3 regions of the Parabacteroides sp. AM17-47 genome follow, and region 2 is predicted to be linked to each of the others. Evidence: riboswitches for the same ligand, from Rfam matches in the RefSeq annotation. Region 2 holds a riboswitch; each other region holds the start of a gene.
The links. Region 2 has a riboswitch for thiamine pyrophosphate ahead of thiD (bifunctional hydroxymethylpyrimidine kinase/phosphomethylpyrimidine kinase). Riboswitches for the same ligand answer to the same signal wherever they lie in the genome.

Region 1 (8,358 bases), on a different contig from region 2:
AGCGCTCTCCAACTGCATCTCCGTATAGCGGGCCTGAGCCTTCGCCTGTTTCACGTTATTACGGTTCGAGAACAACGGGATGGTGATTCCTACCAAGAAACCATTGAAACGCTCTCCACCCGAGGCGGGATTCATACGATACCCTAACTCAAAGCCGGGCAGACCTTTCGCCTTATTCACGCTCACCTGCCGAAGAGCTGTCGTCTGGTCGCTACGCAAGGTCTGTAATTGCGGATCGGATTGCATCGCCTCCGTCCGCAGCTCATCAAAGGAAAGCACATCCTTATCCGGCAAGGCGTAAACCGTATCCGTAAACTCGATAGCGATACCGCCGTTCAGGGTAGCCAGCTCCTGCAGCTTGGCAATACGGGAAGTCTCGTTCATCCGGGCCTCTGTCCGAGCGTTCAATAATTCCAGATCGATCTTGTTTGTCTCAAGGATATTCGCATTTCCTTTCTCCAAACGAGTCGCATAAAAAGCGGAAAGTTGCTCGGCGTTCCTAAGACGGGTATCCAATAGGTTCTTCTGCTGGTTCAACAGCACCAAATCTAGGCAAACCTCTTTCACCTGCAACAAGATTTGCTGACGAAAAGCCATCCCTTGACGATCCAAACCCGCGGATTTCGCCTTCGTCAGCTTATGCTTCCGGACATATACGGACGGGAAATCAAAGCTTTGGGAAGCCACGAACTCGCCCGTGAATCCCATCCCTTCTTTATTCCCCCAGAAATGCGAATAAGAGACCGAAGGGTCTGGCAAATTATTATCCAACTTCGCCTCCAGCTTCTGCGACTGGAGCAACTGGCTGTTCGCCTGTAAATCCTTATTGTTCGCCTCCACGCTCCGGAGCACGTCCTCTATAGAAGTCTGGGCGGAAAGGCCGCCTGTCAATACAGACAAGGCGGCGACTATAATATATGATTTCATAAAACTTATTCTTTATTCTTGTTCATTATCAGATAAACAATCGGGATGATGAATCCGTTTAAGAACGTAGAGGTTAATAAACCACCCAAGATCACCGTCGCCATCGGGCTTTGGATCTCATTCCCGGGAAGATCGCCATTCAACGCCAACGGGATCAACGCCAAGGCGGAACTCAACGCCGTCATCAAGATCGGGTTCAAACGGTCTAGGGAACCTTGTATCACGGACTCACGCAATCCCATTCCCTCTCCACGCAAATGCGTATAGTGGCTGATCAGCAGCATACCGTTTCGGGTAGCGATACCAAACAAGGAAATGAAACCGATAATCGCCGGGATACTGATCTCGCCGGAAGTAAGCCATAGGATAATCACGCCACCGATCAACGCCAACGGCAGGTTCAACAAGATCACGCCGCTCTCCTTCACGTCCTTGAACTCATTGTACAGTAACATGAAGATCACCAATAACGACATCAATGACGTCAGCAATAAGGTACGGCTGGCCGCCGCCTCGCTCTCGAACTGGCCACCATATTCGATATGGTATCCCTCCGGCAAACGGATATTAGCCTCTACCCGATCCTGTATCTCATTAACCACACTTCGCAAGTCACGTTCCGATACATTGGCACTAATCACGATCTTACGTTGCACATTCTCACGATTGATCGTATTCGGACCGGTCACCGAACGGATATCGGCCACGTAGCTTAGCGGCACTTTCTGTCCGGCGGCATCGATCATCAGATTGCTAATATCATCCATCGTGGCACGGCTAGCGTCGGAGGTCTTCACGGTCAGGTCGAAGCTCTTGCCATCGTCGTACACCTGACTTACGGCCTCTCCACCCAACATCACATTGATATATTCCTCGAACTCCGGCAGGGGAATACCATATTTAGCCAGCAACTCACGTTTCGGGGTGATTGTCAACTGCGGACGCTCGATCTGCTGCTCTACCTTCAAGTCCACCAGACCCGGGATCGTTTGGATAGCGGCCTTGATCTGGTTTCCGACCGTAAACATCAGGTTCAAGTCCGTACCAAACAGCTTGATAGCGATATTCGCCTCCGTACCGGAAAGCATAGCGTCGATACGATGGGAAATAGGTTGCCCGATCTCTATATTAGCGCCGCTGATCGTAGATAACTTCTTGCGGACATCATTCATCACCTCATCCCGACTACGGTCTTGCAATTCGAAAGGAGCCTCGATCTCGGAAACATTCACGCCCAAGGCATGCTCATCCAATTCCGCACGACCGGTCTTCCGAGCCACAGTCTTTATCTCGGGTACTTGCAACAGCAACGCTTCCGCACGGCGTCCGATCTGATCCGACTCGTCCAAGGAAATTCCCGGAAGCGAGCTTACGTTGATCGTAAAAGAACCCTCATTGAACGGGGGCAAGAAACTACGTCCCAAATGAAAGAAGATCACCAAGGCGACCACAAACAAAGCGATTGTGGTACCTAGCACCCATTTCTGGTAAGCCAACGCAAACTCCAAAGCCCGTTTATAGACCACTTTCAACTTCCGGGCTATCCAAGCCTCACGCAGTTCCTTCATTCCCGTCGCTTTACGGTTCAGCAAATAGCTACAAAGCACCGGGGTCAAGGTAAGCGCCACCACCGTAGAAGCAAACAACGCCACGATAAAAGCGATACCCAGCGGAACCAACATACGGCCTTCCATACCACTCAAGAAGAACAAGGGCACGAAACTCACCACGATAATCAAGGTAGAGTTCAAGATCGGCATACGTACCTCACGGGAAGCATCGTAAACCACCTCCAAGGTAGAGCGTTGCTGCTCCGGAGGCAAGAGCCGGTTTTCCCGGATCCGTTTATACACGTTCTCCACGTCCACGATAGCGTCATCCACCAAGGAACCGATAGCGATCGCCATACCTCCCAAGCTCATCGTGTTAATCGTTAATCCCATGTAGTGCAATACGATGATAGAGACCAGTAAAGATAACGGCAAGGCTACCAAGGAGATTACCGTCGTACGTATATTCATCAAGAACAGGAACAAGACGATCACCACGAAGAAGCTACCCTCGAACAAACTGTTCTTTACATTATTAATAGAGTTATCGATAAAATGGCTCTGGCGGAATATATCGGTAGAGATACGAACATCCGTCGGCAGGTTCTTTCGCAAATCGACAACAATCTCGTCCAGCTTCTCCGTCAACTTCTCCGTACTCGTATCCGGCTGTTTGGTCACGGTAATCAATACGGCCGGCTTCGTTCGCTCGGAAGCGGTTCCCAGCTTCGGGCTTTTACCGCCGATCTTGACCGTAGCGATATCACCCAGCGTAACCGGATACTCATTCACGGTCTTCACCACGCCCTGAGCGATCTCCTCCGCCTTCGAAGTCGATAAGACACCTCGGATGATGTATTCGTTCGAGAACTCATACAATACACCACCATTGGCGTTCCGATTCATATTCCGACAAACATCCAACACCTCGTTCAACCCTACACCGTAGTGCTTCATACGAGCCGGGTCCAACAAGATCTGGTACTCCTTAATATCGCCACCGATCACGGCAACCTGCGCCACACCGCCCGTAGACAACAAACGGGGACGGATCGTCCAGTCGGCAATCGTACGTAAGTCCAACAAAGACGTGGAATCGGCGGTCAGACCGAGAATCATCATCTCACCCAAGATGGATGACTGCGGGCCTAAGGTCGGTTTACCTACGTTCCCGGGAAGGCTCTCACCCAAGACTGCCAGTTTCTCGGATACGATCTGACGAGCCCGGTAAATATCCGTACCCCAATCAAACTCTACCCAAACCACGGAGAATCCGGTGGTAGACGAGGAACGCACACGCCGTACGTCCATCGCACCGTTCACGGCGGTCTCCACAGGGAATGTCACCAAGCGTTCCACCTCCTCGGGAGCCATACCGTTCGCCTCGGTCATGATCACGACCGTCGGGGCGTTCAAGTCCGGGAACACATCCACGTCCGTATTAAACGCCGTGTACGTACCCCAGATCATCAGCAATAGCGCACAAACCAAGATTACCAACCGGTTGTGCAATGAATAATAAATTATCTTATTTAACATGCAACGTCCCTCCTATTAATGGCTATGGCTATGAGCCGGTATCGCGTTAGAAGCGGAAGACAACTTGATTTGGTAAGCGCCACGGGTCACGACCTCATCGCCCGGTTTCAATCCGGAAAGGATCTGTACCTCCGAGCCGTTATTCGCTCCCAACGTCACCCATTGCTTCTTATAGCCTTCCTCATCCAGACGGATAAATACCGAATAAACGCCCTGCTCCTCGATAAGGGCGGAGACAGGTACGCTCAAGACATTCTCCATCGGCTTTGTCAACAAAAAGATCTCCACGAAAGAACCGGGGATAACCGCTCCTTTATTATCGAACTCGAAAGTCACCGGTACATAGAAAGAGTTCATATCGGAAGCCTTTCCATACGATAACAACCGTCCACGCAAATCAGACAATTTATAGAGAGCGTTATCATACGGAGTCATGAAATTAGCGGTTTGGATCATGGGAAGATCGTTGTAATACCTCTCAGACACGTCCGCACGCAATACCAAACGATTGTTTTGCGAGATCGTAGCCAAAGGCTGACCTACAGATACATAATCACCCTCTTTCACTTGGATGTTCTTCAAGTAACCGTTCAAGGGAGAGACTACAGACACGCCTTTCGCCGTCTGTTTTCCCGCTATCGCCTCATAAGCGACCTTGGCGTTCTCGTAATTCAAGCGGGCCTGCTCGAAATCCTTGGCGGATACGATCTTATCGCCTACCAAGGCTTGCATACGCTCGTATTCCTTTTTCGCCGTCTCATAAGCGAATTTAGCCCTTGCCGCCACGTCTCCATCCGAGAGGGCGTTGGACGCGATACTCAACACGGCCTGTCCCTTGCGTACCGCCGTACCATCCACGAATGGTAAGCTCCCGAACGAGATCACGCCGGGGACGGTAGCGACGATCACGGACTCCTCCCCTTGCGCCGCCATCACTCGTCCGCTCGTCTTGATCACATCCGTGAAAGGAGCGGGATTAACCGTTACGGTTTGTAAACCAACAGCCTCGGCCAAGGCTTTCTTAAAGACGATCTCATCGGGATGGGTACCACCGGCCTCATGCTCATGGTCATGGCCTTCGTGTTCATGTCCCTCATGATCATGATCGTGATCCTCACCTTCATGCTCATGGTCGTGAGCCTCTAATTCATGATTATGCTCATCGTGTCCGGCTTGCGACGCATTTCCCGCACAACCGGCAAACAGGTAAGCGCACATCGCACCTACCAAATATATTTTCTTCATTGTGTAAAAAATCTTGATATCGTTAATAATAAATAGATAGGGGCAAGTCTGTCCTCACCCGCTCTCACAAACGAGGTATCAAGACATAGGAGGGGCACGAAGTCCCGAGGCACTCACTATCCAAGTGTCGTGCAGCGACTCAATGTAGGGGGCGTTCTCGTGATCAAGGAGCTGTCCGCAAAACGCCGGTTCAGGTGGATAAATGTAATCAAATAAGACGAGTAACGGCATCAGATGTATATCCACATCTCCATCCATAAAATGAGAAATATGCGTACTGAAATAGGCCAAGTTATGCCCGTCGCAACCGCAATCATGCGTATCAGTGCTTTTATCGCCATGCGCTTGCTCCGCGGTCAAGGATTGATAACAAGGCATCCCGTCCCGGTGATGATGGTGAGGGATAACCACAGAAAGCAATGCCAAGATGCCGGCCATCAGCACCACGTATTGTACAATCCTCTGTTTCATTTTCTCACGCATGGCACAAAGATAAGGATATTTTTCCGTTTTTTACATGAATGTTGTAAGTTTGCGGTAAATAAAAAGATAGATGAAGTTTGGAGTAAATAAAAAGGTATTATTATATACCGCCGGTTGCGTATGGATTTTCGCCGGTATCAATATCTTACGCATCGGTATCATCACATGGTTAAACGATACCCATTATTGGTTATTCAAGATCGGGGAAGCGACCATCGTTTTCTTACTTTTCTTCAATTTAGTCTTTAAACGGCTTTTCTATAAACATTCCGAACGGATCTCCCGGAAAAACGGGAAACATTGCCCGTTCTCTTTCTTCGACGTGAAAGGTTGGATTATCATGATCTTCATGATCGCTTTCGGGATCACGATCCGCACGTTCCATTTACTGCCGAATTCTTTCATTTCCGTATTCTATACGGGATTATCCACGGCGTTGATCATAACGGGATTCTTATTCTTGAGACAAGGAAAAACCGTTGGGAATTGAGAATTGAAAATTAAAGATACAACAATCAATAATTTTCAATTCTCAATTCTCAATTTTCAATTCCCAAGTTTTTCGCAGATCAACTCAGCAGCCTTCTTGCCGCTCATCAGCATGCCGCCAAAGATCGGTCCCATACGGAAGCTACCGCTTACGCCGTTAGCGGCCATACCGGAAACGAATAATCCCGGGTAGATCTCCTTCGTGTTCTCCACCGTCGTCTGCTCACCCAGCTCCACATTCAAGGAACGCTCGCCGATCACGCCTCCGGTCGGTGTATTCAATTGGATATCATTCTTACGGGCTACCACACGGGCAATCTCGCAATCATGCCCCGTACCTTCCAAGACAGCCTTTGCCATGATCGTCAACGGATCCACGTGCATCCCCTCACGGATTACCGGAGCCCAGTTCACTACCACACCGGCTACGGCATCGTTATGAAACACCACGTCCTCTACCGAATAGCAGTTAAAGATCGTAGCGCCCGCCTTCGTCGCCTGATAAATCAAAGCAGAAGTGGTATGTACCGAATCCATGATATACGTACCATTAGCACCTTCCTTATAGCTTACGCCCAATTCCTTGATAATCGGCATAGCCTCTTCCTGCACCACGATATCGTTGAACATCATAGCGCCGCCCCACATACCTCCACCGGGAGCCAGCTTACGATCAAACAACGCCACCTTCTTACCGGCTTTCGCCAAGAAATAAGCGGCCACGATACCGGAAGGTCCCCCTCCCACGATCGCTACATCCACAGACAAGTTGCTCTTCAACTTCTCGAAGTAAGAGTCAATGATTCCACTTGAAACAATCTGTTCCATCTTAATAACTAATTAAAGTTTAAACATCAGGGAGCACATAGAGGTAACGCCCCCTTTATTTCCTAGTTCTACCTTATTTTCCCTTCGCCGGCATTACCCGGATCAGGTTCGATGGGTATAATCTCAGCCCGTATGACTCGGGCACCCCTATGTGAAAAGTCGGGGGCAAATGTACAAAAAATTAGTATAACTGTACACCTTCAGGTTCCACTTCTATGTTTCCCCTCAATTTTTCCGTCATTCGGATGGATAATGTATAAGATGCCTTGAAGATTTGCCACCAATTTCATCGGGTACAATAGCCAATAACATTCATAATAAAACCATAGGTTATCAGTATAATTATCACGGTATGTTAGTCTTTTCCTTGTTGCAATGCAAATTCTTTGCAAAAATCATCGGTCAAATAATAAATATTTGTAACTTTGCTTACGATAAACGTAGTGGTATTAAATCTGTAAATCTTGTAATTAGGTAATTCAAACTTATAGTTTCTATCTCTGGTTTTCAATTTATCAACCAATATGACTCATATTAATCCTTATAAATCACTGCAATTATGTCAATGCATGCTATAGAAAGTTTGGTGGAATATTCCGTGATAACAACAGCGACCGCCTCTCCTGTTCCACCTTTGGCACAAAGTATTTGTTATAGTCTTTACCAAATCCAGAATCAACTGGACTGCGGGTACACGGTATTACGGGTTCGTGATGAACTGGAACAACTCGGTTATCTCTCTCTTTTGCCTCCGGAGCAATTGCCGGAGCCGGAGCGTAGCGAGGCGAGGCGGCTTGCCGTAGAGGGCGGTTTCTTGAAAGATGGTACTTATGTGGACGGTTGTTCCGGAAAGTGTTGTGTCACCGCAGGGACTGCATTATGGAAAAAGCTGCTTGAGATGAGTGTTCTTCCTGTATCGGCAAAGGCGGAACTTCGGCTACTAGACCCTTTGGAATTGGCGGAACAAATTGTTCCCTTAGCTTCTAAGGCACTTGCCGAAGGGGATAAAAGAGGAGCCGATACGCTGGGACATTGGTACGCGTTCTTTCCGCTACTTTGCGTAGTGGAAGGTTTGGACGATGACAATGCACCCGAACCTGAAAGAATCCAAACGTTGCTCCGGCTGCTGGCAGTTCCCGAAGCGTTTGAAGTGGCAGGAGCCTATGGGAAAGAGATGGATTTCGATTTTGAAGAAGAGGAAATGTCTTTCCTTGCCGGTTGGGAGACCCCGTACAACCAGTGGAAAGAGAAACAGGAATCTCTATTTCCAGAATTTTGTAAACGCATAATGTACAAG
Region 2 (8,358 bases):
GTAGGTTTCGTACATGTGCAGGAATCCAAACATATGGTGAAACCTTTTATCGGTATACCGAAACTAATCGTGGAAGGTCGTAAAGGAGGTAGTAATTTAGCGGCTACGCTAGTGAATGCCATCCTTTGTTTTAATGACGCAGAACAATTAAAGCCGGGAAGAGACGTATGAACCGATTTTATGTCATAGGGCTGGATGATAATATGCGGCAATACTTTCCGCCGGAGATATTGGAGATAATCTCGTCCCACCGGGTGTTCTCCGGAGGCGTGCGGCATCATGAGATCGTACGTTCGCTCTTGCCCGAGAAAGCGGACTGGATCGATATAAAAGTCCCGTTGGACGAGGTCTTCGATCGCTATCGTTCGTACGACGGTCGGGAAAGCATCGTTGTATTCGCTTCCGGAGATCCTTTGTTTTTCGGATTCGCCGTTACGATTCAAAACCGATTGCCGGATGCGCAAATCCGCCTGTACCCGTCATTTAATTCCTTGCAACTCTTGGCACAAAATCTATTGATGCCTTACCACGATATGCGGATCGTCTCCCTTACCGGACGGCCTTGGCACGAGTTCGATCGTGCCTTGATCGAAAGTGCGTCTAAGATAGGCGTGCTCACGGATCGGGAACATACGCCTACGACTATCGCTCGCCGGATGCTGGAATACGGCTATGATAATTATACCATGTTCGTGGGAGAACGGTTAGGAAATACCGAACGGCAGAGCATCCGCCAATTCAGTATACAAGCCGCGGCAATGAATAATTTCGTTCATCCGAATTGCTTGATTCTCCGGAAAGAGCGTGACGGGCATTCCCGTAAGTTCGGCCTGCCGGATTTCGCGTTCGAGCATTTGAGCGGGCGGGAGAAGATGATAACCAAAATGCCGATCCGTTTGTTATCTTTAAGCATGCTGGATCTGAGAAACCGGGAACGTTTTTGGGATATCGGCTTTTGCACGGGTTCTGTCTCGATAGAGGCTAAATTGCTGTTCCCGCATTTGCATATCACGAGTTTTGAGATCCGGGAAGAGGGACGAAAGTTAATGACTGAGAATTGCCGTCGTTTTGGGACTCCGGGTATCGAGGCTATAATCGGAGATTTCTTATCGGTGGATTTATCAGCGTTGGAGGCTCCGGATGCAATCTTTATCGGCGGACATGGCGGGAAATTAGTGGAGATCCTTATGGTAGTTTCCAAAAAGATGAAAGAGAGCGGTGTCATCGTCTTCAACTCCGTATCCGACGAAAGCAAAGCGCTTTTAGAGGAAGCGGTCCGCCAAACCGGTCTTCGGATATCCGCCCAAACCCGTATCACGATTGATGATTTTAATACGATTACCGTGAATGTTATTTATAAATTATGAGTACAATATCAATTATTCCAATATCCGATAGTAGCCGGGTGCTTGCTGAGCGAATTCTTGCTTCTTATCCCGAGGCGAAGATCTTACCATTCGGCTCTTTCTCAAAAGAGGTTTTTCACGAATCCAGTAGTTTGGTATTTATAGGAGCGATGGGAATTTGCGTACGCAGTATCGCTCCCTTCGCGGAAGATAAACATACCGATCCGGCCGTGGTTTGTATAGATAGTACCGGCAAATACGTGATTCCTGTCTTATCCGGACATATCGGTGGAGCGAACGATCTTTCCAAAGAGTTAGCGAACCTATTAGGAGCCGAAGCGATTATTACGACACAAAGCGACAACGCAAACCTATGGGCGCTCGATACATTAGGGAAGAAATACGATTGGACCTTGATCGTCAAAGATAGCAATGCCGCCATCTCCACTTTTGTCAATGGAAAACCGACAGCGCTACTCCTTGATATACGAGATAAAGGAACGGATTATTTGGAGCGTACGGTCCCGTCTCATGTCTCTATCTTTTATTCCTTCGAGGCGATACCGCAGCAAGACTATGAGTTATTGATGATCGTCAGTCCCCAACAATACGATACTTCCATCCCTACGATCACCTATATACCGAAAGTCCTCCACCTAGGAATGGGTTGCCGCAAGGATATGCAAGGCGATCCTACGGTCGTTTACGAACATATTAAAGATGTATTGCGTGATAAACGCCTATATCCGGAAGCTTTGGCGGATGTAAATACAATCGATTTAAAGAAATGCGAACCGGTGCTGACATTACTGGCTTATGGAGTTATGGAATGCCCTTTCCACACCTATACATCGGAGGAGCTGAAAGATATCCCGGTACCCAATCCCTCGGAGAAAGTACTGGAGGTAACCGAATCCCCAAGTGTATCGGAAGCTTCCGCCATTTATGCGGCTCATGGCGGTCCGCTTTTGGTCGAGAAGCAAAAAGCGGATTTAGGGAAAGGAAATGAATATACCTTTGCCGTAGCGTTAGATCGGACGGCCTGCCGCAAGGGACATATCGAGATCGTAGGAGCCGGTCCCGGCGATCCGGACTTGATCTCTATCCGCGGACGGCAAATGTTGGAGAAAGCGGATTTGATCCTGTATGCAGGAAGCCTCGTCCCGAAAGAACTTACCTTATGCGCGAAGGCAGGCGCTACGGTGCGAAGCTCGGCGGATATGAATCTGGAAGAACAGTTCGCGTTGATGAAAGAGTTTTATGATAAAGGATTGTTTGTCGTTCGTTTGCACACGGGCGATCCTTGCATCTATGGAGCTATTCAAGAGCAAATGAATTACTTTGATCAATACGGGATGGATTATCATATCACTCCGGGTATTTCCTCTTTCCAAGCCGCCGCCGCCGCTCTTTATTCCCAGTTCACGATTCCGGAGAAAGTACAAACGATCATCCTCACTCGTGGCGAAGGACGTACGCCCATGCCTGAGAAAGAGCAACTGCACAAACTGGCTCAAAGCCAAAGTACGATGTGTATCTTCTTAAGCGCCGGTGTCGTAGAGAAGGTCCAAGAGGAATTATTGCGACATTACGCTCCAACCACTCCGGTAGCCGCTTGCTATAAATTGACATGGAAAGACGAGCGGATCTACCGTGGGCAACTGAAAGATCTCGCGAAAATCGTAAAAGAGAATCATCTTACACTGACAACATTACTTGTCGTCGGGGATGCCATCGATAATCGCAAGGGTCTATCCCGCTTATATGCGGATGAATTCAAACATCTTTTCCGTAAGTAATGATACTGATCCTTGGAGGAACGACAGAAGGCCGTGTGGCTGTGCGGGTAGCGGACGAGGCAGCCGCTACCTATTACTATTCTACGAAAGGAACTTTGCAATCCATTGAATGTGCGCATGGAATCCGTTTGACCGGAGCCATGAATGCGGAGGAAATGGAGTGTTTTTGTCGTGACCACGCGATTAAGCTATTGATTGATGCGGCACACCCTTTCGCTCAAGTGTTACACCAAACGATCGAAAAAGTATCGAAATGTTTACAGATTCCGGTGATCCGTTACGAACGTCGGTATCCACCTCGTGATGAGGACTTGATTTGGTGCGATAGTTATGCAGACGCAATTCACCAAATGGAAAACAAAGGTATCCAACGGCTACTTGCCCTCAGTGGCGTGAACACCCTTGCCCCGCTCCGCCCTTATTGGCGATCGCATACCACTTGGTTCCGTATATTGGAGCGGGAGGAATCTTTGTCGTTGGCCGAGAAGCAGGGCTTCCCCCAAGAACGTCTGGTTTTCTATCGAGAAGGTGAGGATGAGTTAAAGTTGTTGGAGCAACTCCATCCGGATGCGATCTTGACAAAGGAAAGTGGTTTCTCCGGCTATTTTACGGATAAAGTGAACGCTGCCCGCCAATTCGGAATACCAGTATTTGTCGTGAAGCGTCCCGCATTACCGGAAACTTTCTACCGAGTGTATGGTGAAGACGGATTGCGCAAACAAATCGAACGCCTATTACCCGAATTCTTTCCCTTGAAAAGCGGATATACGACCGGAGCTTGTGCTACCGCCGCCGCAAAAGCCGCTTTATTGGCCTTATTATCACGGAAGGAACAAACAGAAAGCCAGATAACATTACCCTCGGGAGAACAGATAACGTTGCCGGTAGCCTATACCGAATGGGCCGGGTGTTCCGCCACCTGTACCGTGATCAAGGAGTCTGGGGATGATCCGGACGTGACGAATCATAGCCGGATCCGGGTTACTGTTCAATTATCTCTCGATGTATCCGGTTGTGCCATCGCCGTGGCAGAGTCGTGCCACGGTGATGGCACAGCTGTGCCAAGCCGATGGCACAAGCGTGCCACGGTAATGGCACAAGAAGAATATTGTCAAGAAACAGAAAGCGACGATACGGGAAGAGTCATCTTCCAAGCAGGTGAAGGAGTCGGAACCGTGACCCTTCCGGGACTCGGCTTGAAAGTCGGCGGCCCGGCTATAAACGCCACGCCCCGTAAGATGATCCGGCAAGAGCTGATTCCACTCCTGCCCTCACCCGATTCCGTCGCTATTGTCACGGTCTCGGTTCCCGGTGGCGAGGAGTTGGCGAAACGTACCTTCAATCCGAAACTTGGAATTATCGGGGGAATCTCCATTATCGGGACATCCGGAATCGTGCGTCCTTTCTCATCGGACGCTTTTATCGCCTCGATACGGAAAGAAGCCAGTGTCGCCAAAGCGATAGGTTGCGAGACGTTGGTTATTAATTCCGGGGCGAAGAGTGAACGCTACCTTCGGAGCTTATACGCTTCTTTGCCTCCACAATCATTCGTCCATTATGGGAACTTTATCGGAGAGACGCTAAAGATCGCTGCCGATTTAGGTTTCAAGCAGGTTATCTTAGGTATCATGATCGGCAAGGCGGTGAAACTTGCGGAAGGTTTCCTGGATACACACAGCAAAAAAGTCGTCATGAACAAAGGCTTCCTTCAAGATGTAGCGAAAGAAGCAAAATGCGAGGAGGCGACCGTAGATGCAATCAATCGGATTACGTTGGCCCGTGAATTATGGGAGCTTCTTGCGGAAAAAGAACAAAATCGTTTCTTCCCATTACTTTTACAAAAATGTAAATCGTATTGCGCTCCTATCCTTCCCGACGGCGAACTAACCTTGCTGTTAATATCCGAAGAGGGCAAGGTCTTGTACCAATCTTAGCTGTAGAGACGCAGCGCGCACGCTACGTCTCTACACCCCCCAGACTGTAATAGCATTTCTTTTTAGCTGTTTATTCTTTTTTATTAGGGATTCTTTAAGAATACATATTAGGAGGATTTCGTACTTTTGCCCTCTAAATATTGATTAAAATAATGTTTAGATATCTTTTAATTTATATGGCCTGCCTTCTATTCGCCTTTTCCGTAAAGGCGCAAGGCATTTCCAATGACACGATTCCGAAAGAAGTGCTGATGCTGGATGGTAAGCCTATGACCGAAAAGCAAATACAACGTTATCATAAACAATTACATAAAGACTCCATACGGGCCAACAAAAGGATCTGGTGGTCTATCCTTGGCGGACCGTCTTACACGCCGGAAGCCTCCTTTGGCGTAGGTGGCGCGGTTTTGGCTAGCTTTCGCTTAAACAAGAATGATACGATATCCCAACGATCGTTTATCCCTGCGGGATTTAATATTACCTTAAACGGGACGTTCGTTTTTGCCGGTGCCGGTACCTTATTCTTCAACGAGAATCGCTTCCGTATTTATATCAGTTACGGTTATCGGAACGAACCTTCGCATTATTTCGGGAAAGGCTATGAGACGATCGAGCAAATCGAGAAGAGCGACTCGACAACGAAATTCCATAAGAGTTCTTTCCAACTATATCCCCGTTTCGTATGGGAAGTTAGGCCTCATTTATATACGGGTCCTCTTTTTGATATTAATTTCAGCAAATCAGATGATATCAACCCGGTGATGGCCGAAGATCCTTATTTCAATAAGTTCAAACGAGATTATGTCAATATCGGTGTCGGCGGCTTGATTCAATACGATACACGAAATGACGTGGCGACCCCAAGTTCCGGTATGTTACTAAGCGCGATCGCTAAAGTGTATGGAAAGTATTTAGGCGGTGCATATAATTATGAGATGTTCGAGTTAGAATACCGCCAATTCCAGCAAGTATTTCGTCCTCGTAGCACCTTGGCATGGATCGCCAAGACACAAATCGGTGTGGGAAACGTTCCTTTTACGGAGCTTCCTTCGTTTGGCTCTCCTTTCGATCTTCGCGGATACTATTGGGGCAAGTACCGTGACAAGACCATGGCGTATGGGATTCTGGAGTATCGTCATATGTTCGGCAGCGTGGAGAAATATAAGAGCGGTAATTTCTGGGCGAAGTGTGGTTTTGTTGGCTGGGTCGGCACGGGTACGATCGGAAACGCTCCTATCGTAGACTGGAATAAATGGAAGTTCAACTACGGCGTAGGCTTACGTATCCAAATGCAACCCGGCAAGAACTTCCGCCTAGACGTAGGCAAAGACCCGAACCAAAAAGGGATGGCGGTTTATATGAATATGACGGAAGCCTTCTAAAACCAGAAGGCTCCCGTCTACGATTTATGGAAGTATAACCTTGCGTTAAAATTATCGTTTAAAAGCCGGAAATATCTTAATATCGATTTTTTTCACTAAGTTTGCGTCGTCGAAGGGGTGCCATACTATATGGGCTGAGATCATACCCTTACTACTTGATGCGGGTAATGCCGCCGTAAGAAAAACGAATGTTAGATGGATAAAAATGAAACGTACCGTTATCCGGTAGCTTTAACGATCGCGGGCTCTGATAGTGGCGGTGGTGCCGGAATACAAGCGGATATTAAGACTTTTTCCTCGCTGGGGGTTTTTGGAGCCTCGGCGATAACGGCTATAACCGCTCAAAACACACAGGGAGTGCGAGGGATCCAAGCGATCTCTCCCGAGATTTTGAGAGGACAAATCGAAGCTATTCTTGAGGATTTCATCGTAGATGCCGTAAAAATAGGGATGCTACATAACAAGGATGCCGTAAAGGTCGTATCTGAAACTTTACCTTCCTTCCAACAGACTTCTATCATTTTAGATCCAGTGATGATATCCACGAGCGGAAGTAAATTATTGGAGGATGACGCCATCCGAACCATCATGGATGAGTTGTTCCCTAAAGCGACACTGCTTACTCCGAATATTCCCGAGACGGAATATCTTTCCGGTATAAAAATCAATAACGAGGCGGATATCTTACTTGCCGCCCGGAAATTGCAGGAAAAAGGATGTAACGCTCTATTGATCAAGGGGGGGCATATTCCCGGAGTAGAAACGGTGGATCGGTTATTTATCAATGAGAATAATCCGATTTGTCTGGTCTCGCCAACAGTGGAGACCTTCAATACCCATGGAACGGGCTGTACGCTATCGTCCGCCATCGCCGCTTATATGGCACTCGGCCATTCATTGGTGGAAGCCGTACGATTAGCCAAGGAATATATGAATAACGCGCTCGTTCACGGGGCAAATGTATGCATGGGAAAAGGGCACGGACCTGTAAACCACTTCTTCTCACCCTCTGCCCTTCATAAAATCCGATGGAATCATGAATAAGCTGGTCGTAATTACTACACCTTATTTTTTCGCGGATGAAGCTTCTTTGATCGAACTTCTATTTGCGGAAGGAATGTCTCGTTTACATCTACGTAAACCGGATTGTAAACGTGATGAATTGGAGGGCTTATTGGATAACATCTCTCCGGCCTATTACGACAGGATCGTTCTTCATGATTGGTTTACCTTGGCAGAAGAAAGGGCTTTAGGAGGAGTCCATTTGAACAAGAGGAACCCGGAAGCTCCACCTTTATATAAAGGCAGTATAAGTCGTTCTTGCCATAGTCTGGAAGAGATTATCGAGTATAAACCGGTATGCGACTATGTATTCCTTAGCCCGATCTTTCAGAGTATATCCAAAGAAGGATATGGTAGCGGATTCCCCTTAGATGGATTGCGAAACGCGAAGGGCATCATCGATGATAAGGTGATTGCCTTGGGAGGAATCTGCCCGCAGACAATAACGAAATTAAAAGATATCCCCTTCGGCGGTGTCGCCGTTCTCGGAGCCCTTTGGGGAAACGATCCCTCCCTTCTAGTCGCGGATCAACTCATAAAACAATTCAAACGATTACAAGTATGGCCTTAAATTATTATTTCGGATATGATGAGAATGGAAGAGTCGGTCGGAGAACAACCGGATTACGCCCCCCTTTTGGTGGAAACAATCGCTTGATGTTTATAACGCATCGTACGCCTAAATATACGGAATGCGACGAGGTACGCATGGCAATCCAAGGAGGGTGCTCATGGATACAGTTGCGCATGAAGGATGGGATTTATGAGGATACCGTACGTACATGTGCCACTATCTGCGCGGAAGAATGTGAGCGAATCGTGGATTTCTGCGTAA
Region 3 (8,358 bases), on a different contig from region 2:
AATAATTTCTTTTATATGGAACAAGCATCAGATGTAGTAGAGTTGGTTCTGCCTCATGAGGTAGATAATCCAAACAATGTCTATCTGTATCTGGAAGGAGATGCTTGGTGCGCATACGAACGTTCAGCCTACTATCTGACTCAGATGGAGGTTTCGGTTGTATTAAAGAAAGAAGTAATCCACGATGACTATGACGTGGTTTTACTGAAAGCTTTTTTCGCCGTGAATGATATGTATTTGCCCCTTTCTCCTACGGCTGTGCTGAAGTTGGTTGCCGACGATAAGCTACAGTTCCAGATAAGGGATAGGGTAGAAGGTTTTTCCGAATGGAAAGAGAATGAGTTAAAAAAATTATCTGCTTGATAAGGAAGCGAACGCTTCTTATTTAAGCATGTAAAGTTGAGGGGTGTAACGGTCCTGAAAAGTAGTGATACTTTTCAGGACTATTTTTTTGTATGGGGAGCTTCCCTGTAAATGATCACCCGGCAATCTGGGGAGAGGGTGACGGTAAATTGATTTCCTAAAGCCTCGTTGAGAGTTCCTTGCCACCATGAGGTGAGCTTTCGTTGGCAAATGGGCCAGCGGAGTCCTTCTGTACTAATCTCCCCTTCGGGATAAAGAACGAAAATGGAGATTTGTTGCCCCGGATAAGAAGCGAAAGTCGTTGTTTCTAAGATAGGTGTGAAAAGACCATAGTCGGATAACATCTCCACCCGCTTGAATAAGGGGGCATACTCCATAAGAAGGGATATATTTCCCAATGTATGATCCTCACGCAATCCGGTAGCTCCTAATATGAGAACTTCTCGATAGCCTTGGGCATGGGCGAAGCGGATGGATTTGGAGAGGTCGTTGATCTCTTGGTCCTCTACATGGTGGATTTGGTCTGCGTAGCGTTTGCGCAGGTCGGCGGGTATACTGTCCAAGTCTCCTACGATAGCGTCCGGATGAATACCCTTTTCATAAAGTGTCTTTACGGCTCCATCACAAGCGATAATCGTTTTCGCTTCCTTTAATAATCTCAAGGGTAACTCAGCGGAAGGAAATCTCCCATTCGCTACGATCACACATCCTCTTTCCTTCACTTCCGTATTATCTCCCATAATTCATAAATTATAAATTAAAACTCTTCCCCTTTCTTCCGCCAATTGTAATAGCCCACAATGGCTAGTGTCGCATAGCAAAAATAGAGTAGCATCGTCGGATACAAGCCCCGAAGGTAATAAAGATATACGGAAACGAGGTTTACGATTACCCAAAAAATCCAATGCTCGATAATTCGCCTTGCCAGCATCCAAGTAGCGACAATGCCTACCGACGTGGTGAACGCATCGCCTACGGGGATGGGAGAGTCCGTGAATTGATGAAGGAGATACCATAAGATGGCGAATACAACGGCCAATGTTCCGATAATCCCCACGAAAAGCGGAAGGCTCAGATGGGTGTATAGGATACGGTCGGAGGGAAGACTGTCGTTTTCCGTGTGTATCTCATGTTTCTTCCGGGTCCATTGATAGAAACCGTATATGCTGATTCCTACGTAATAGGTTTGCAATCCCATGTCCGCATAAATCTTAGCGGACAGGAAGACAAAGACATACACGAGGGAGGTGAGGAATCCCACCACCCACATGCCCTTATGTTGTTTAATCTCTAGAAAGAGATAGAGCAGACCGGTTATTACTCCGAAGTATTCTAGCCAAACCATTTTAGTAATTGATAATTGATAATTGAAAATTAAGTTAGAATTTGAAGGTGATCCTGGCCATGGCGTTCGTGCCGGCTTGGGTGAAATAACCGTCATCCTTTTTACGTGTGCCGTTTTCGATATACGAGTATACCCATGCGTTGGTCTCGTACTTCTCGTTGAAGAGGTTGTTGATAGTCACGTCTAGGGTTATTTCTTTCATGAACTTAGGCTGGAAGGCGTAACCGATACGTAGGCTATTGATAAAGTAGGGATCGATGGAACGATCCTTGCTGCTTGAATTGTCTATGTATTGGCGGCCTACTATTTGTGAGTTGAAACTCGCGATAAACCCTTTGTAAACGAAATCGAACATGCTGTTCGCTATTAGATTGGGTGAGAAAGCTATATTCGTTGTGCCTAGATCATTGATCTCTTGTCCTCCGGTATCCCAATTATCCACGTATTCCACGAAATGCTTGATTTTATTTTGGCTGAGGGTTACGTTCGCGCTCCAATTCAGCCAAGAGGTGATTTGTACACCTCCGGTAAGCTCGATACCCATTCGGTAACTATCCTTTATATTGGAAGTGAGGGCCTCGCCGATCTCGCTGATCTTGCCGGTTAGGATCAATTGGTTGTTGTAATCCATGAAATAGAGATTGGCTCCAAACCGGAAACGGTCGTTACCAAAACTATAACCGGCCTCGTAATCATATAAGGTCTCGTGGGTAGGACGTTCCTCGGGGCCTGCCTCCGTGAAATTGTCACGGTTCGGTTCCCGGTTAGCGACGGAGAAAGAGACGAAGGCGTTATGGCCATTGTTATGGAAGTTTATTCCGGCTTTCGGGTTGAAGAAGTTCCAGTTCTTACGAATGTCCAGTCCTTCCCCGGCTTTGTCATCGTTTCCCTTAATGGTGTAATGGATCCCACGGTATTGTAAGTCCAGATAGCCGGTGAAAAGAGGGGAAAGACGTTGAGTCAATTTAGCGTATGCGTTGTAGTCTAATTTCTTACCGGTATTGCGATAATATTCGTAATCCGGTTGTGGCAAGACGTTTGCGCTTTTGGTCCACATTACCCGGCCAAAATGATCGCCTACATAGTTGTTGACGGCGGTTCCCAGCGTAAGGCGGGTATTGTCACGTTGATAGTTTGCGCTATAAACGGCTCCATAGAAATAATTGTCGAGCCATTTACGGCGCACAAGGTCCGTCTTTTTTACGGTATTACCCTCCGGATCGATATATTCCGGTAGTTTATAACTGCTGAATTTGGCTTTCGATTTATAATCCTCGTAATATCCGTTACCATCGGTGTAATGAAGGGTCAGGTTCATATTCCAGAAATCTCCGATACGCTGGCTGGCCATTAAATGGTAGTTGTGTTGCCAATAATTATCCGTCTGATTGTTATAAAACTTCTTCACTCCATCTTCCTCATATTCTCCGCATGGATTATAGCTACGATCTGTGTCAAGTAAATAAGACGGAACACCGTTCCATGCTTGATAGGTCTTCTCGCTGTTCCCGAAGGCTTGGAATTTAATCAATGTATTATCGGCATAGAAAGCGGCGGAGGCATAGTAAGAACTCATACGGGCGGAGGCACGATCGATAAAGCCGTCGCTACGGATATTGGAGTAGCGGGCGTCGAAAGCGAAATGATCGTAAAGTAATCCGGTGCCGCCTTTTACCGTATGTTTCAGCGTACCGAAAGAACCTGCTGATACGGAATATTCGCCGTAAGGCTTTAAGGACGGTTTCTCGGTCTGCATGGCGACCGTAGCGCCAAAAGCCGCAGCTCCGTTCGTAGAGGTTCCGGCGCCTCGTTGGATCTGGATCGATTCTACCGAGGAAGCTATATCGGCCATATTAGCCCAGAATACGGTATGAGACTCGGAGTCATTAACCGGTACGCCATTGATCGTGATATTGATACGGTTCGCATCTGTACCCCGGATACGAAAACCGGAGTAACCGATACCCGTTCCGGCATCCGAGGTCATGATAACAGACGGGGATTGGGAGATAAGGAATGGGATACCTTGCCCGTTGTTCCGGCTGCTTAGTTCTTGTTTGGAGATGTCGCTATAAGCTACCGGGGTCTCTTTCCCGACTTTGGTAGCGGTAATAACCACTTCATCTAAAGATACGTCTTTTGAGATTTTCAAGGAGTCGACCGGACTGGGCATTTGTGCCTTGGCGGTTGTAGCCAGTAAGGAGCCGGCCAAGATAACCAATACATTTTTCATCTTTTCATCTTTTTGCTTTAAAACTAAATAGATGAATAGAAAGGATGGGAGAAGCATGAATCCCTACGACAGCATTACCTGTACAGGTTCTATGGGTATGATCTCAGCCCGCTCCTTTCGTGAAGGATTCCGCGAGCACCCCTTCGTATTCGGCAGCAAAGATAGGCATAAAAGTGTTAATAAATATTACTATCAATAGTAAATCGGATTTCTATAGATATTAATTCTGATTACTATCGATCGTAATCCGGTTTGTGTCGTATTAATTTTTTCTGCAAAAAGATGAGGATATTTTGAGAACTCATTGATTTTTTGTATATTTGCGGGCGATTAAGTGAAGTTGAGGAGGGGGCGGGTAGTCCCCTTCTTTTGTTCTTAACAGATATGTGTATGATAGAAAAGAAAGTGGTAAGCCAATTAGTAGAGGAAAAACTAGCCTCTTCAAGCAATTATTTAGTAGACGTAGTGATTAAACCGGGGAACCTGATAGTCGTTGAAATTGATAACGATGAAGCGGTAAGCATTGATGATTGCGCTGAGTTGAGCCGGTATTTGGAGGAGCATCTGGATCGTGACGTCGAGGACTATGAGCTGGAGGTTGGCTCCGCCGGCATTACTTCTCCTTTTAAGGTACTTCGCCAATACGTCAAGAACATCGGAAACGAGGTGGAGATGCTGTTGAAAAACGGCTCGAAGCTGACAGGTGTGTTGAAATCTGCCGACGAGAACGGTGTGGTTGTCTCTGTCGAGAAGAAGGTGAAACCGGAGGGCGCTAAGCGGAAGGTAACCGTGATAGAGGATGAGTCGTATACATTTGATGAAATAAAATATACAAAATACTTAATAAGATTCAAGTAAGATTATGGCCAAGAAAGAGGAAACAATCAGTATGATTGACACCCTTGCGGAGTTCAAGGAGTTGAAGAATATCGATAAAGATACGATGATTAGCGTTTTGGAAGATTCGTTCCGCAACGTGATCGCCAAGATGTTTGGCACGGATGAGAACTATGACGTGATTATCAATCCTGAGAAAGGTGATTTCGAGATCTGGAGAAACCGTACGGTTGTGGCTGATGATGAATTGGAGGATGAGAACTTGCAGCTTACGTTGACGGAGGCCCGTAAAATCGACGCCGACTGTGAGGTGGGCGAGGAAGTGACCGACGAGGTGCATTTCGCGGACTTCGGACGTCGTGCGATCTTAAACTTGCGCCAGACTTTGGCTTCAAAGATACTTGAATTGCAGAAAGACAGCTTGTACGCTAAGTATAAGGATAAAATCGGCCACATCATCGCCGCTGAGGTTTATCAGGTGTGGAAGAAAGAAATCCTGTTGCTGGATGACGATGGTAATGAGTTGCTACTGCCGAAATCCGAGCAAATCCCGACCGATTTCTATCGTAAGGGAGAGACCGTACGTGCGATCGTTCAACGTGTGGATAACTATAATAACAACCCGAAGATCCTTCTTTCCCGTACGGATAAGGTCTTCTTGCAGCGGTTGTTCGAGTTGGAGGTTCCGGAGATTAATGACGGCTTGATTACGATCAAGGCGATCGCCCGTATCCCGGGAGAGCGTGCCAAAGTGGCTGTCGAGTCATACGATGACCGTATTGACCCGGTGGGTGCTTGCGTAGGTATGAAAGGCTCTCGTATTCACGGAATCGTTCGCGAGTTGAGAAACGAGAACATTGATGTGATTAATTACACCTCAAATCTCTCTTTGTTTATCCAGCGTGCTTTAAGCCCGGCTAAGATCTCTTCTATCCGTGTAAATGAGGAAGAAAAGAAAGCTGAGGTTTATCTACGTCCGGAGGAGGTTTCTTTAGCGATCGGTAAGGGTGGTCTGAATATTAAGTTGGCTTGTATGTTGACTGAGTATACGATTGACGTATTCCGTGATATCGAAGGAGCGGACGAGGAGGATATCTACTTGGATGAGTTCTCCGACGAGATCGACAGCTGGGTGATCGACGCACTGAAGAATATAGGATGCTATACGGCGAAGAGCGTCCTTGCTATGAACCGCAATGAGATTATTGAACGTGCCGATCTGGAAGAGCAGACCGTGGACGATCTTTTAGCTATCTTATCCGCGGAATTTGAAGATGAAGGTAACGAATAAGTATTACGACAAAGTTAGATATGCCTATAAAATTAATTCAAGTACAGAGAAAATTGAACGTGGGAATCAACACGGTGGTTGAGTTCCTGCACCGGAATGGGTTCTCGGTTGAGGATAATCCCAACACGAGGATCAGTGATGAACAGTATGCTTTGCTCGTAAAAGAGTTTGGAAAGGATCTGCCTGAGAAAGATCGTAATTTTGCGGCGGATCGTGCGCAGAAAGAGGCTCCTTCTGTGAAAGAAGAGAAGACTGCGGAAATAAAGACAGTGATACCGGAAGAATTCAGGCCTAAGATCGTAATGAAGGGTCATATCGATTTGGATGGTGGACAACATAAAAAACAGCAGGAAGAGCCGAAGGCTAAAGAGGAGCCGAAGGTGAAAGAAGAGCCTAAGGTAAAGGAAGAGCCGAAAGTGAAGGAAGCGCCTGCCGCTCCCGCTGCTCAAGCTCCTGTTAAACCCGCGCAGCCTGCGCAGGCTCCCACGGAGAAAAAAGAAGAAAAAGTTATAGTAGTGGAAGTGGAAAAAGAAAAAACCGTAGAGAAGCAACCGGTTGTTGCGGAACCTAAGGTGGAAAGTGTGAAACCGGAACAGGAAGTAGAGAAGACCGAGGAAAAAGACGATAATCTTTTCCGTTTGAACTCGGTTAAATTGGAATCAAAGATCAAGGTAACCGGTAAGATTGACTTGGATGCGCTTAACCAATCGACTCGTCCGAAGAAGAAAACGAAGGAGGAGAAGCGGAAAGAGCGTGATGAGAAGCAAAAGTTTAATAACAATCGGCCGGGTAATAATAGCAACGGTCCGGGCGCTCCTCATAAGAGTCCGAATTCGCCTACTTTGATTAAACCGAACGCTCCCACCAAACCGGGTGAGGAAGGTGACGCTAAGAAGAAGCGTAAACGTATCAAGAAAGATCGAGTAGACGTGAATAATACGCCGGGTACGAATTATCCGCGCCCGAATCGTGACGATCGTCCGAATAACGACCGTAAGCCTCGCTTGAAGAAGCCGGTGAAAGCGGAAGTTAGCGAAGAGGATGTTCAAAAGCAGATCAAGGAGACTTTGGCTCGCTTGACCAACAAGAATAATAAGAATAATAAGGGGGCTAAATACCGTCGTGATAAACGTGACGCCGCTGTGAAACGTGAGCACGAGTTGATGGAACAGGAAGAACTGGAAAGCAAGGTATTGAAGCTGACCGAGTTCGTTACGGCCAACGACTTGGCGAACATGATGGACGTATCTGTAACGGAGGTTATCGGTACTTGCATGAGCATCGGCCTTATGGTTTCGATCAATCAGCGCCTGGATGCGGAGACGATCAATATCGTGGCTGAGGAGTTCGGTTATAAGACTGAATATGTAAGCGCGGATGTTGTCGAGGCGATCAACGCTGATGAGGAAGATGATAACGAGGAGGATTGGGTAGCCCGTCCGCCTATCGTAACGGTGATGGGACACGTTGACCATGGTAAGACTTCTTTATTGGATAATATCCGTAGCGCGAACGTAATCGCCGGTGAGGCTGGTGGTATCACGCAGCATATCGGAGCCTACAACGTGAAGTTGCAGAATGGCCGCCGTATCACGTTCTTGGATACTCCGGGTCACGAGGCGTTTACCGCTATGCGTGCCCGTGGCGCGAAGGTGACGGATATCGCTATTATTATCGTGGCCGCTGATGATAACGTGATGCCTCAGACGATCGAGGCGATTAATCACGCTTCGGCTGCCGGTGTTCCTATTGTTTTCGCTATTAATAAAATCGATAAGCCACATGCTAATCCTGAGAAGATCAAGGAGGAGTTGGCGAATATGAATTACTTGGTGGAAGACTGGGGGGGTAAGTACCAGAGTCAAGAGATCTCCGCTAAGAAAGGTATCGGTGTCGAGGAGTTGTTGGAGAAGGTACTGTTGGAGGCCGACCTGTTGGATTTGAAAGCGAATCCGAAAAAACGTGCGGTTGGTTCTATCATCGAGTCTTCTTTGGACAAGGGACGTGGCTATGTATCTACCATATTGGTGGAGAACGGTACGTTGAAGATGGGAGATATCGTTTTGGCGGGAACTCATCAAGGACGTATCAAAGCGATGTTCAACGAGCGTAATCAACGGGTGGAGAAGGCTGGTCCTTCCGAGCCGGTATTGATCCTCGGTCTGAACGGTGCTCCTCAGGCCGGTGATACATTTAATGTATTGGAGACTGAGCAAGAGGCGCGTGAGATCGCTAACCGTCGTGAGCAATTGCAGCGTGAGTTAGGTCTTCGTACGCAGAAGATGCTTA

Region 1: linked by a shared signal. The riboswitch ahead of DW205_RS19700 (sulfide-dependent adenosine diphosphate thiazole synthase) and the one ahead of thiD (bifunctional hydroxymethylpyrimidine kinase/phosphomethylpyrimidine kinase) in region 2 are both predicted to bind thiamine pyrophosphate.
Region 3: linked by a shared signal. The riboswitch ahead of DW205_RS10760 (TonB-dependent receptor) and the one ahead of thiD (bifunctional hydroxymethylpyrimidine kinase/phosphomethylpyrimidine kinase) in region 2 are both predicted to bind thiamine pyrophosphate.

What each region holds. Positions count from the first base shown of each region.
Region 1 covers NZ_QTLI01000030.1:27,140-35,497, reverse strand. The annotation lists gene DW205_RS19725 (TolC family protein) at 1-927, opposite strand, end outside; gene DW205_RS19720 (efflux RND transporter permease subunit) at 933-4,016, opposite strand; gene DW205_RS19715 (efflux RND transporter periplasmic adaptor subunit) at 4,032-5,261, opposite strand; gene DW205_RS19710 (DUF6769 family protein) at 5,340-5,744, opposite strand; gene DW205_RS19705 (hypothetical protein) at 5,815-6,234, shown strand; gene DW205_RS19700 (sulfide-dependent adenosine diphosphate thiazole synthase) at 6,291-7,061, opposite strand; TPP riboswitch at 7,124-7,220, opposite strand; gene DW205_RS19695 (hypothetical protein) at 7,621-8,358, shown strand, end outside.
Region 2 covers NZ_QTLI01000017.1:85,469-93,826, forward strand. The annotation lists gene cobJ (precorrin-3B C(17)-methyltransferase) at 1-171, shown strand, start outside; gene DW205_RS14685 (bifunctional cobalt-precorrin-7 (C(5))-methyltransferase/cobalt-precorrin-6B (C(15))-methyltransferase) at 168-1,367, shown strand; gene cobM (precorrin-4 C(11)-methyltransferase) at 1,364-3,145, shown strand; gene cbiD (cobalt-precorrin-5B (C(1))-methyltransferase CbiD) at 3,145-5,079, shown strand; gene DW205_RS14700 (BamA/TamA family outer membrane protein) at 5,232-6,461, shown strand; TPP riboswitch at 6,565-6,662, shown strand; gene thiD (bifunctional hydroxymethylpyrimidine kinase/phosphomethylpyrimidine kinase) at 6,657-7,505, shown strand; gene DW205_RS14710 (thiamine phosphate synthase) at 7,498-8,094, shown strand; gene DW205_RS14715 (thiamine phosphate synthase) at 8,085-8,358, shown strand, end outside.
Region 3 covers NZ_QTLI01000011.1:119,898-128,255, forward strand. The annotation lists gene DW205_RS10745 (hypothetical protein) at 1-363, shown strand, start outside; gene DW205_RS10750 (thiamine diphosphokinase) at 444-1,103, opposite strand; gene pnuC (nicotinamide riboside transporter PnuC) at 1,121-1,708, opposite strand; gene DW205_RS10760 (TonB-dependent receptor) at 1,743-3,941, opposite strand; TPP riboswitch at 3,984-4,094, opposite strand; gene rimP (ribosome assembly cofactor RimP) at 4,332-4,799, shown strand; gene nusA (transcription termination factor NusA) at 4,804-6,069, shown strand; gene infB (translation initiation factor IF-2) at 6,090-8,358, shown strand, end outside.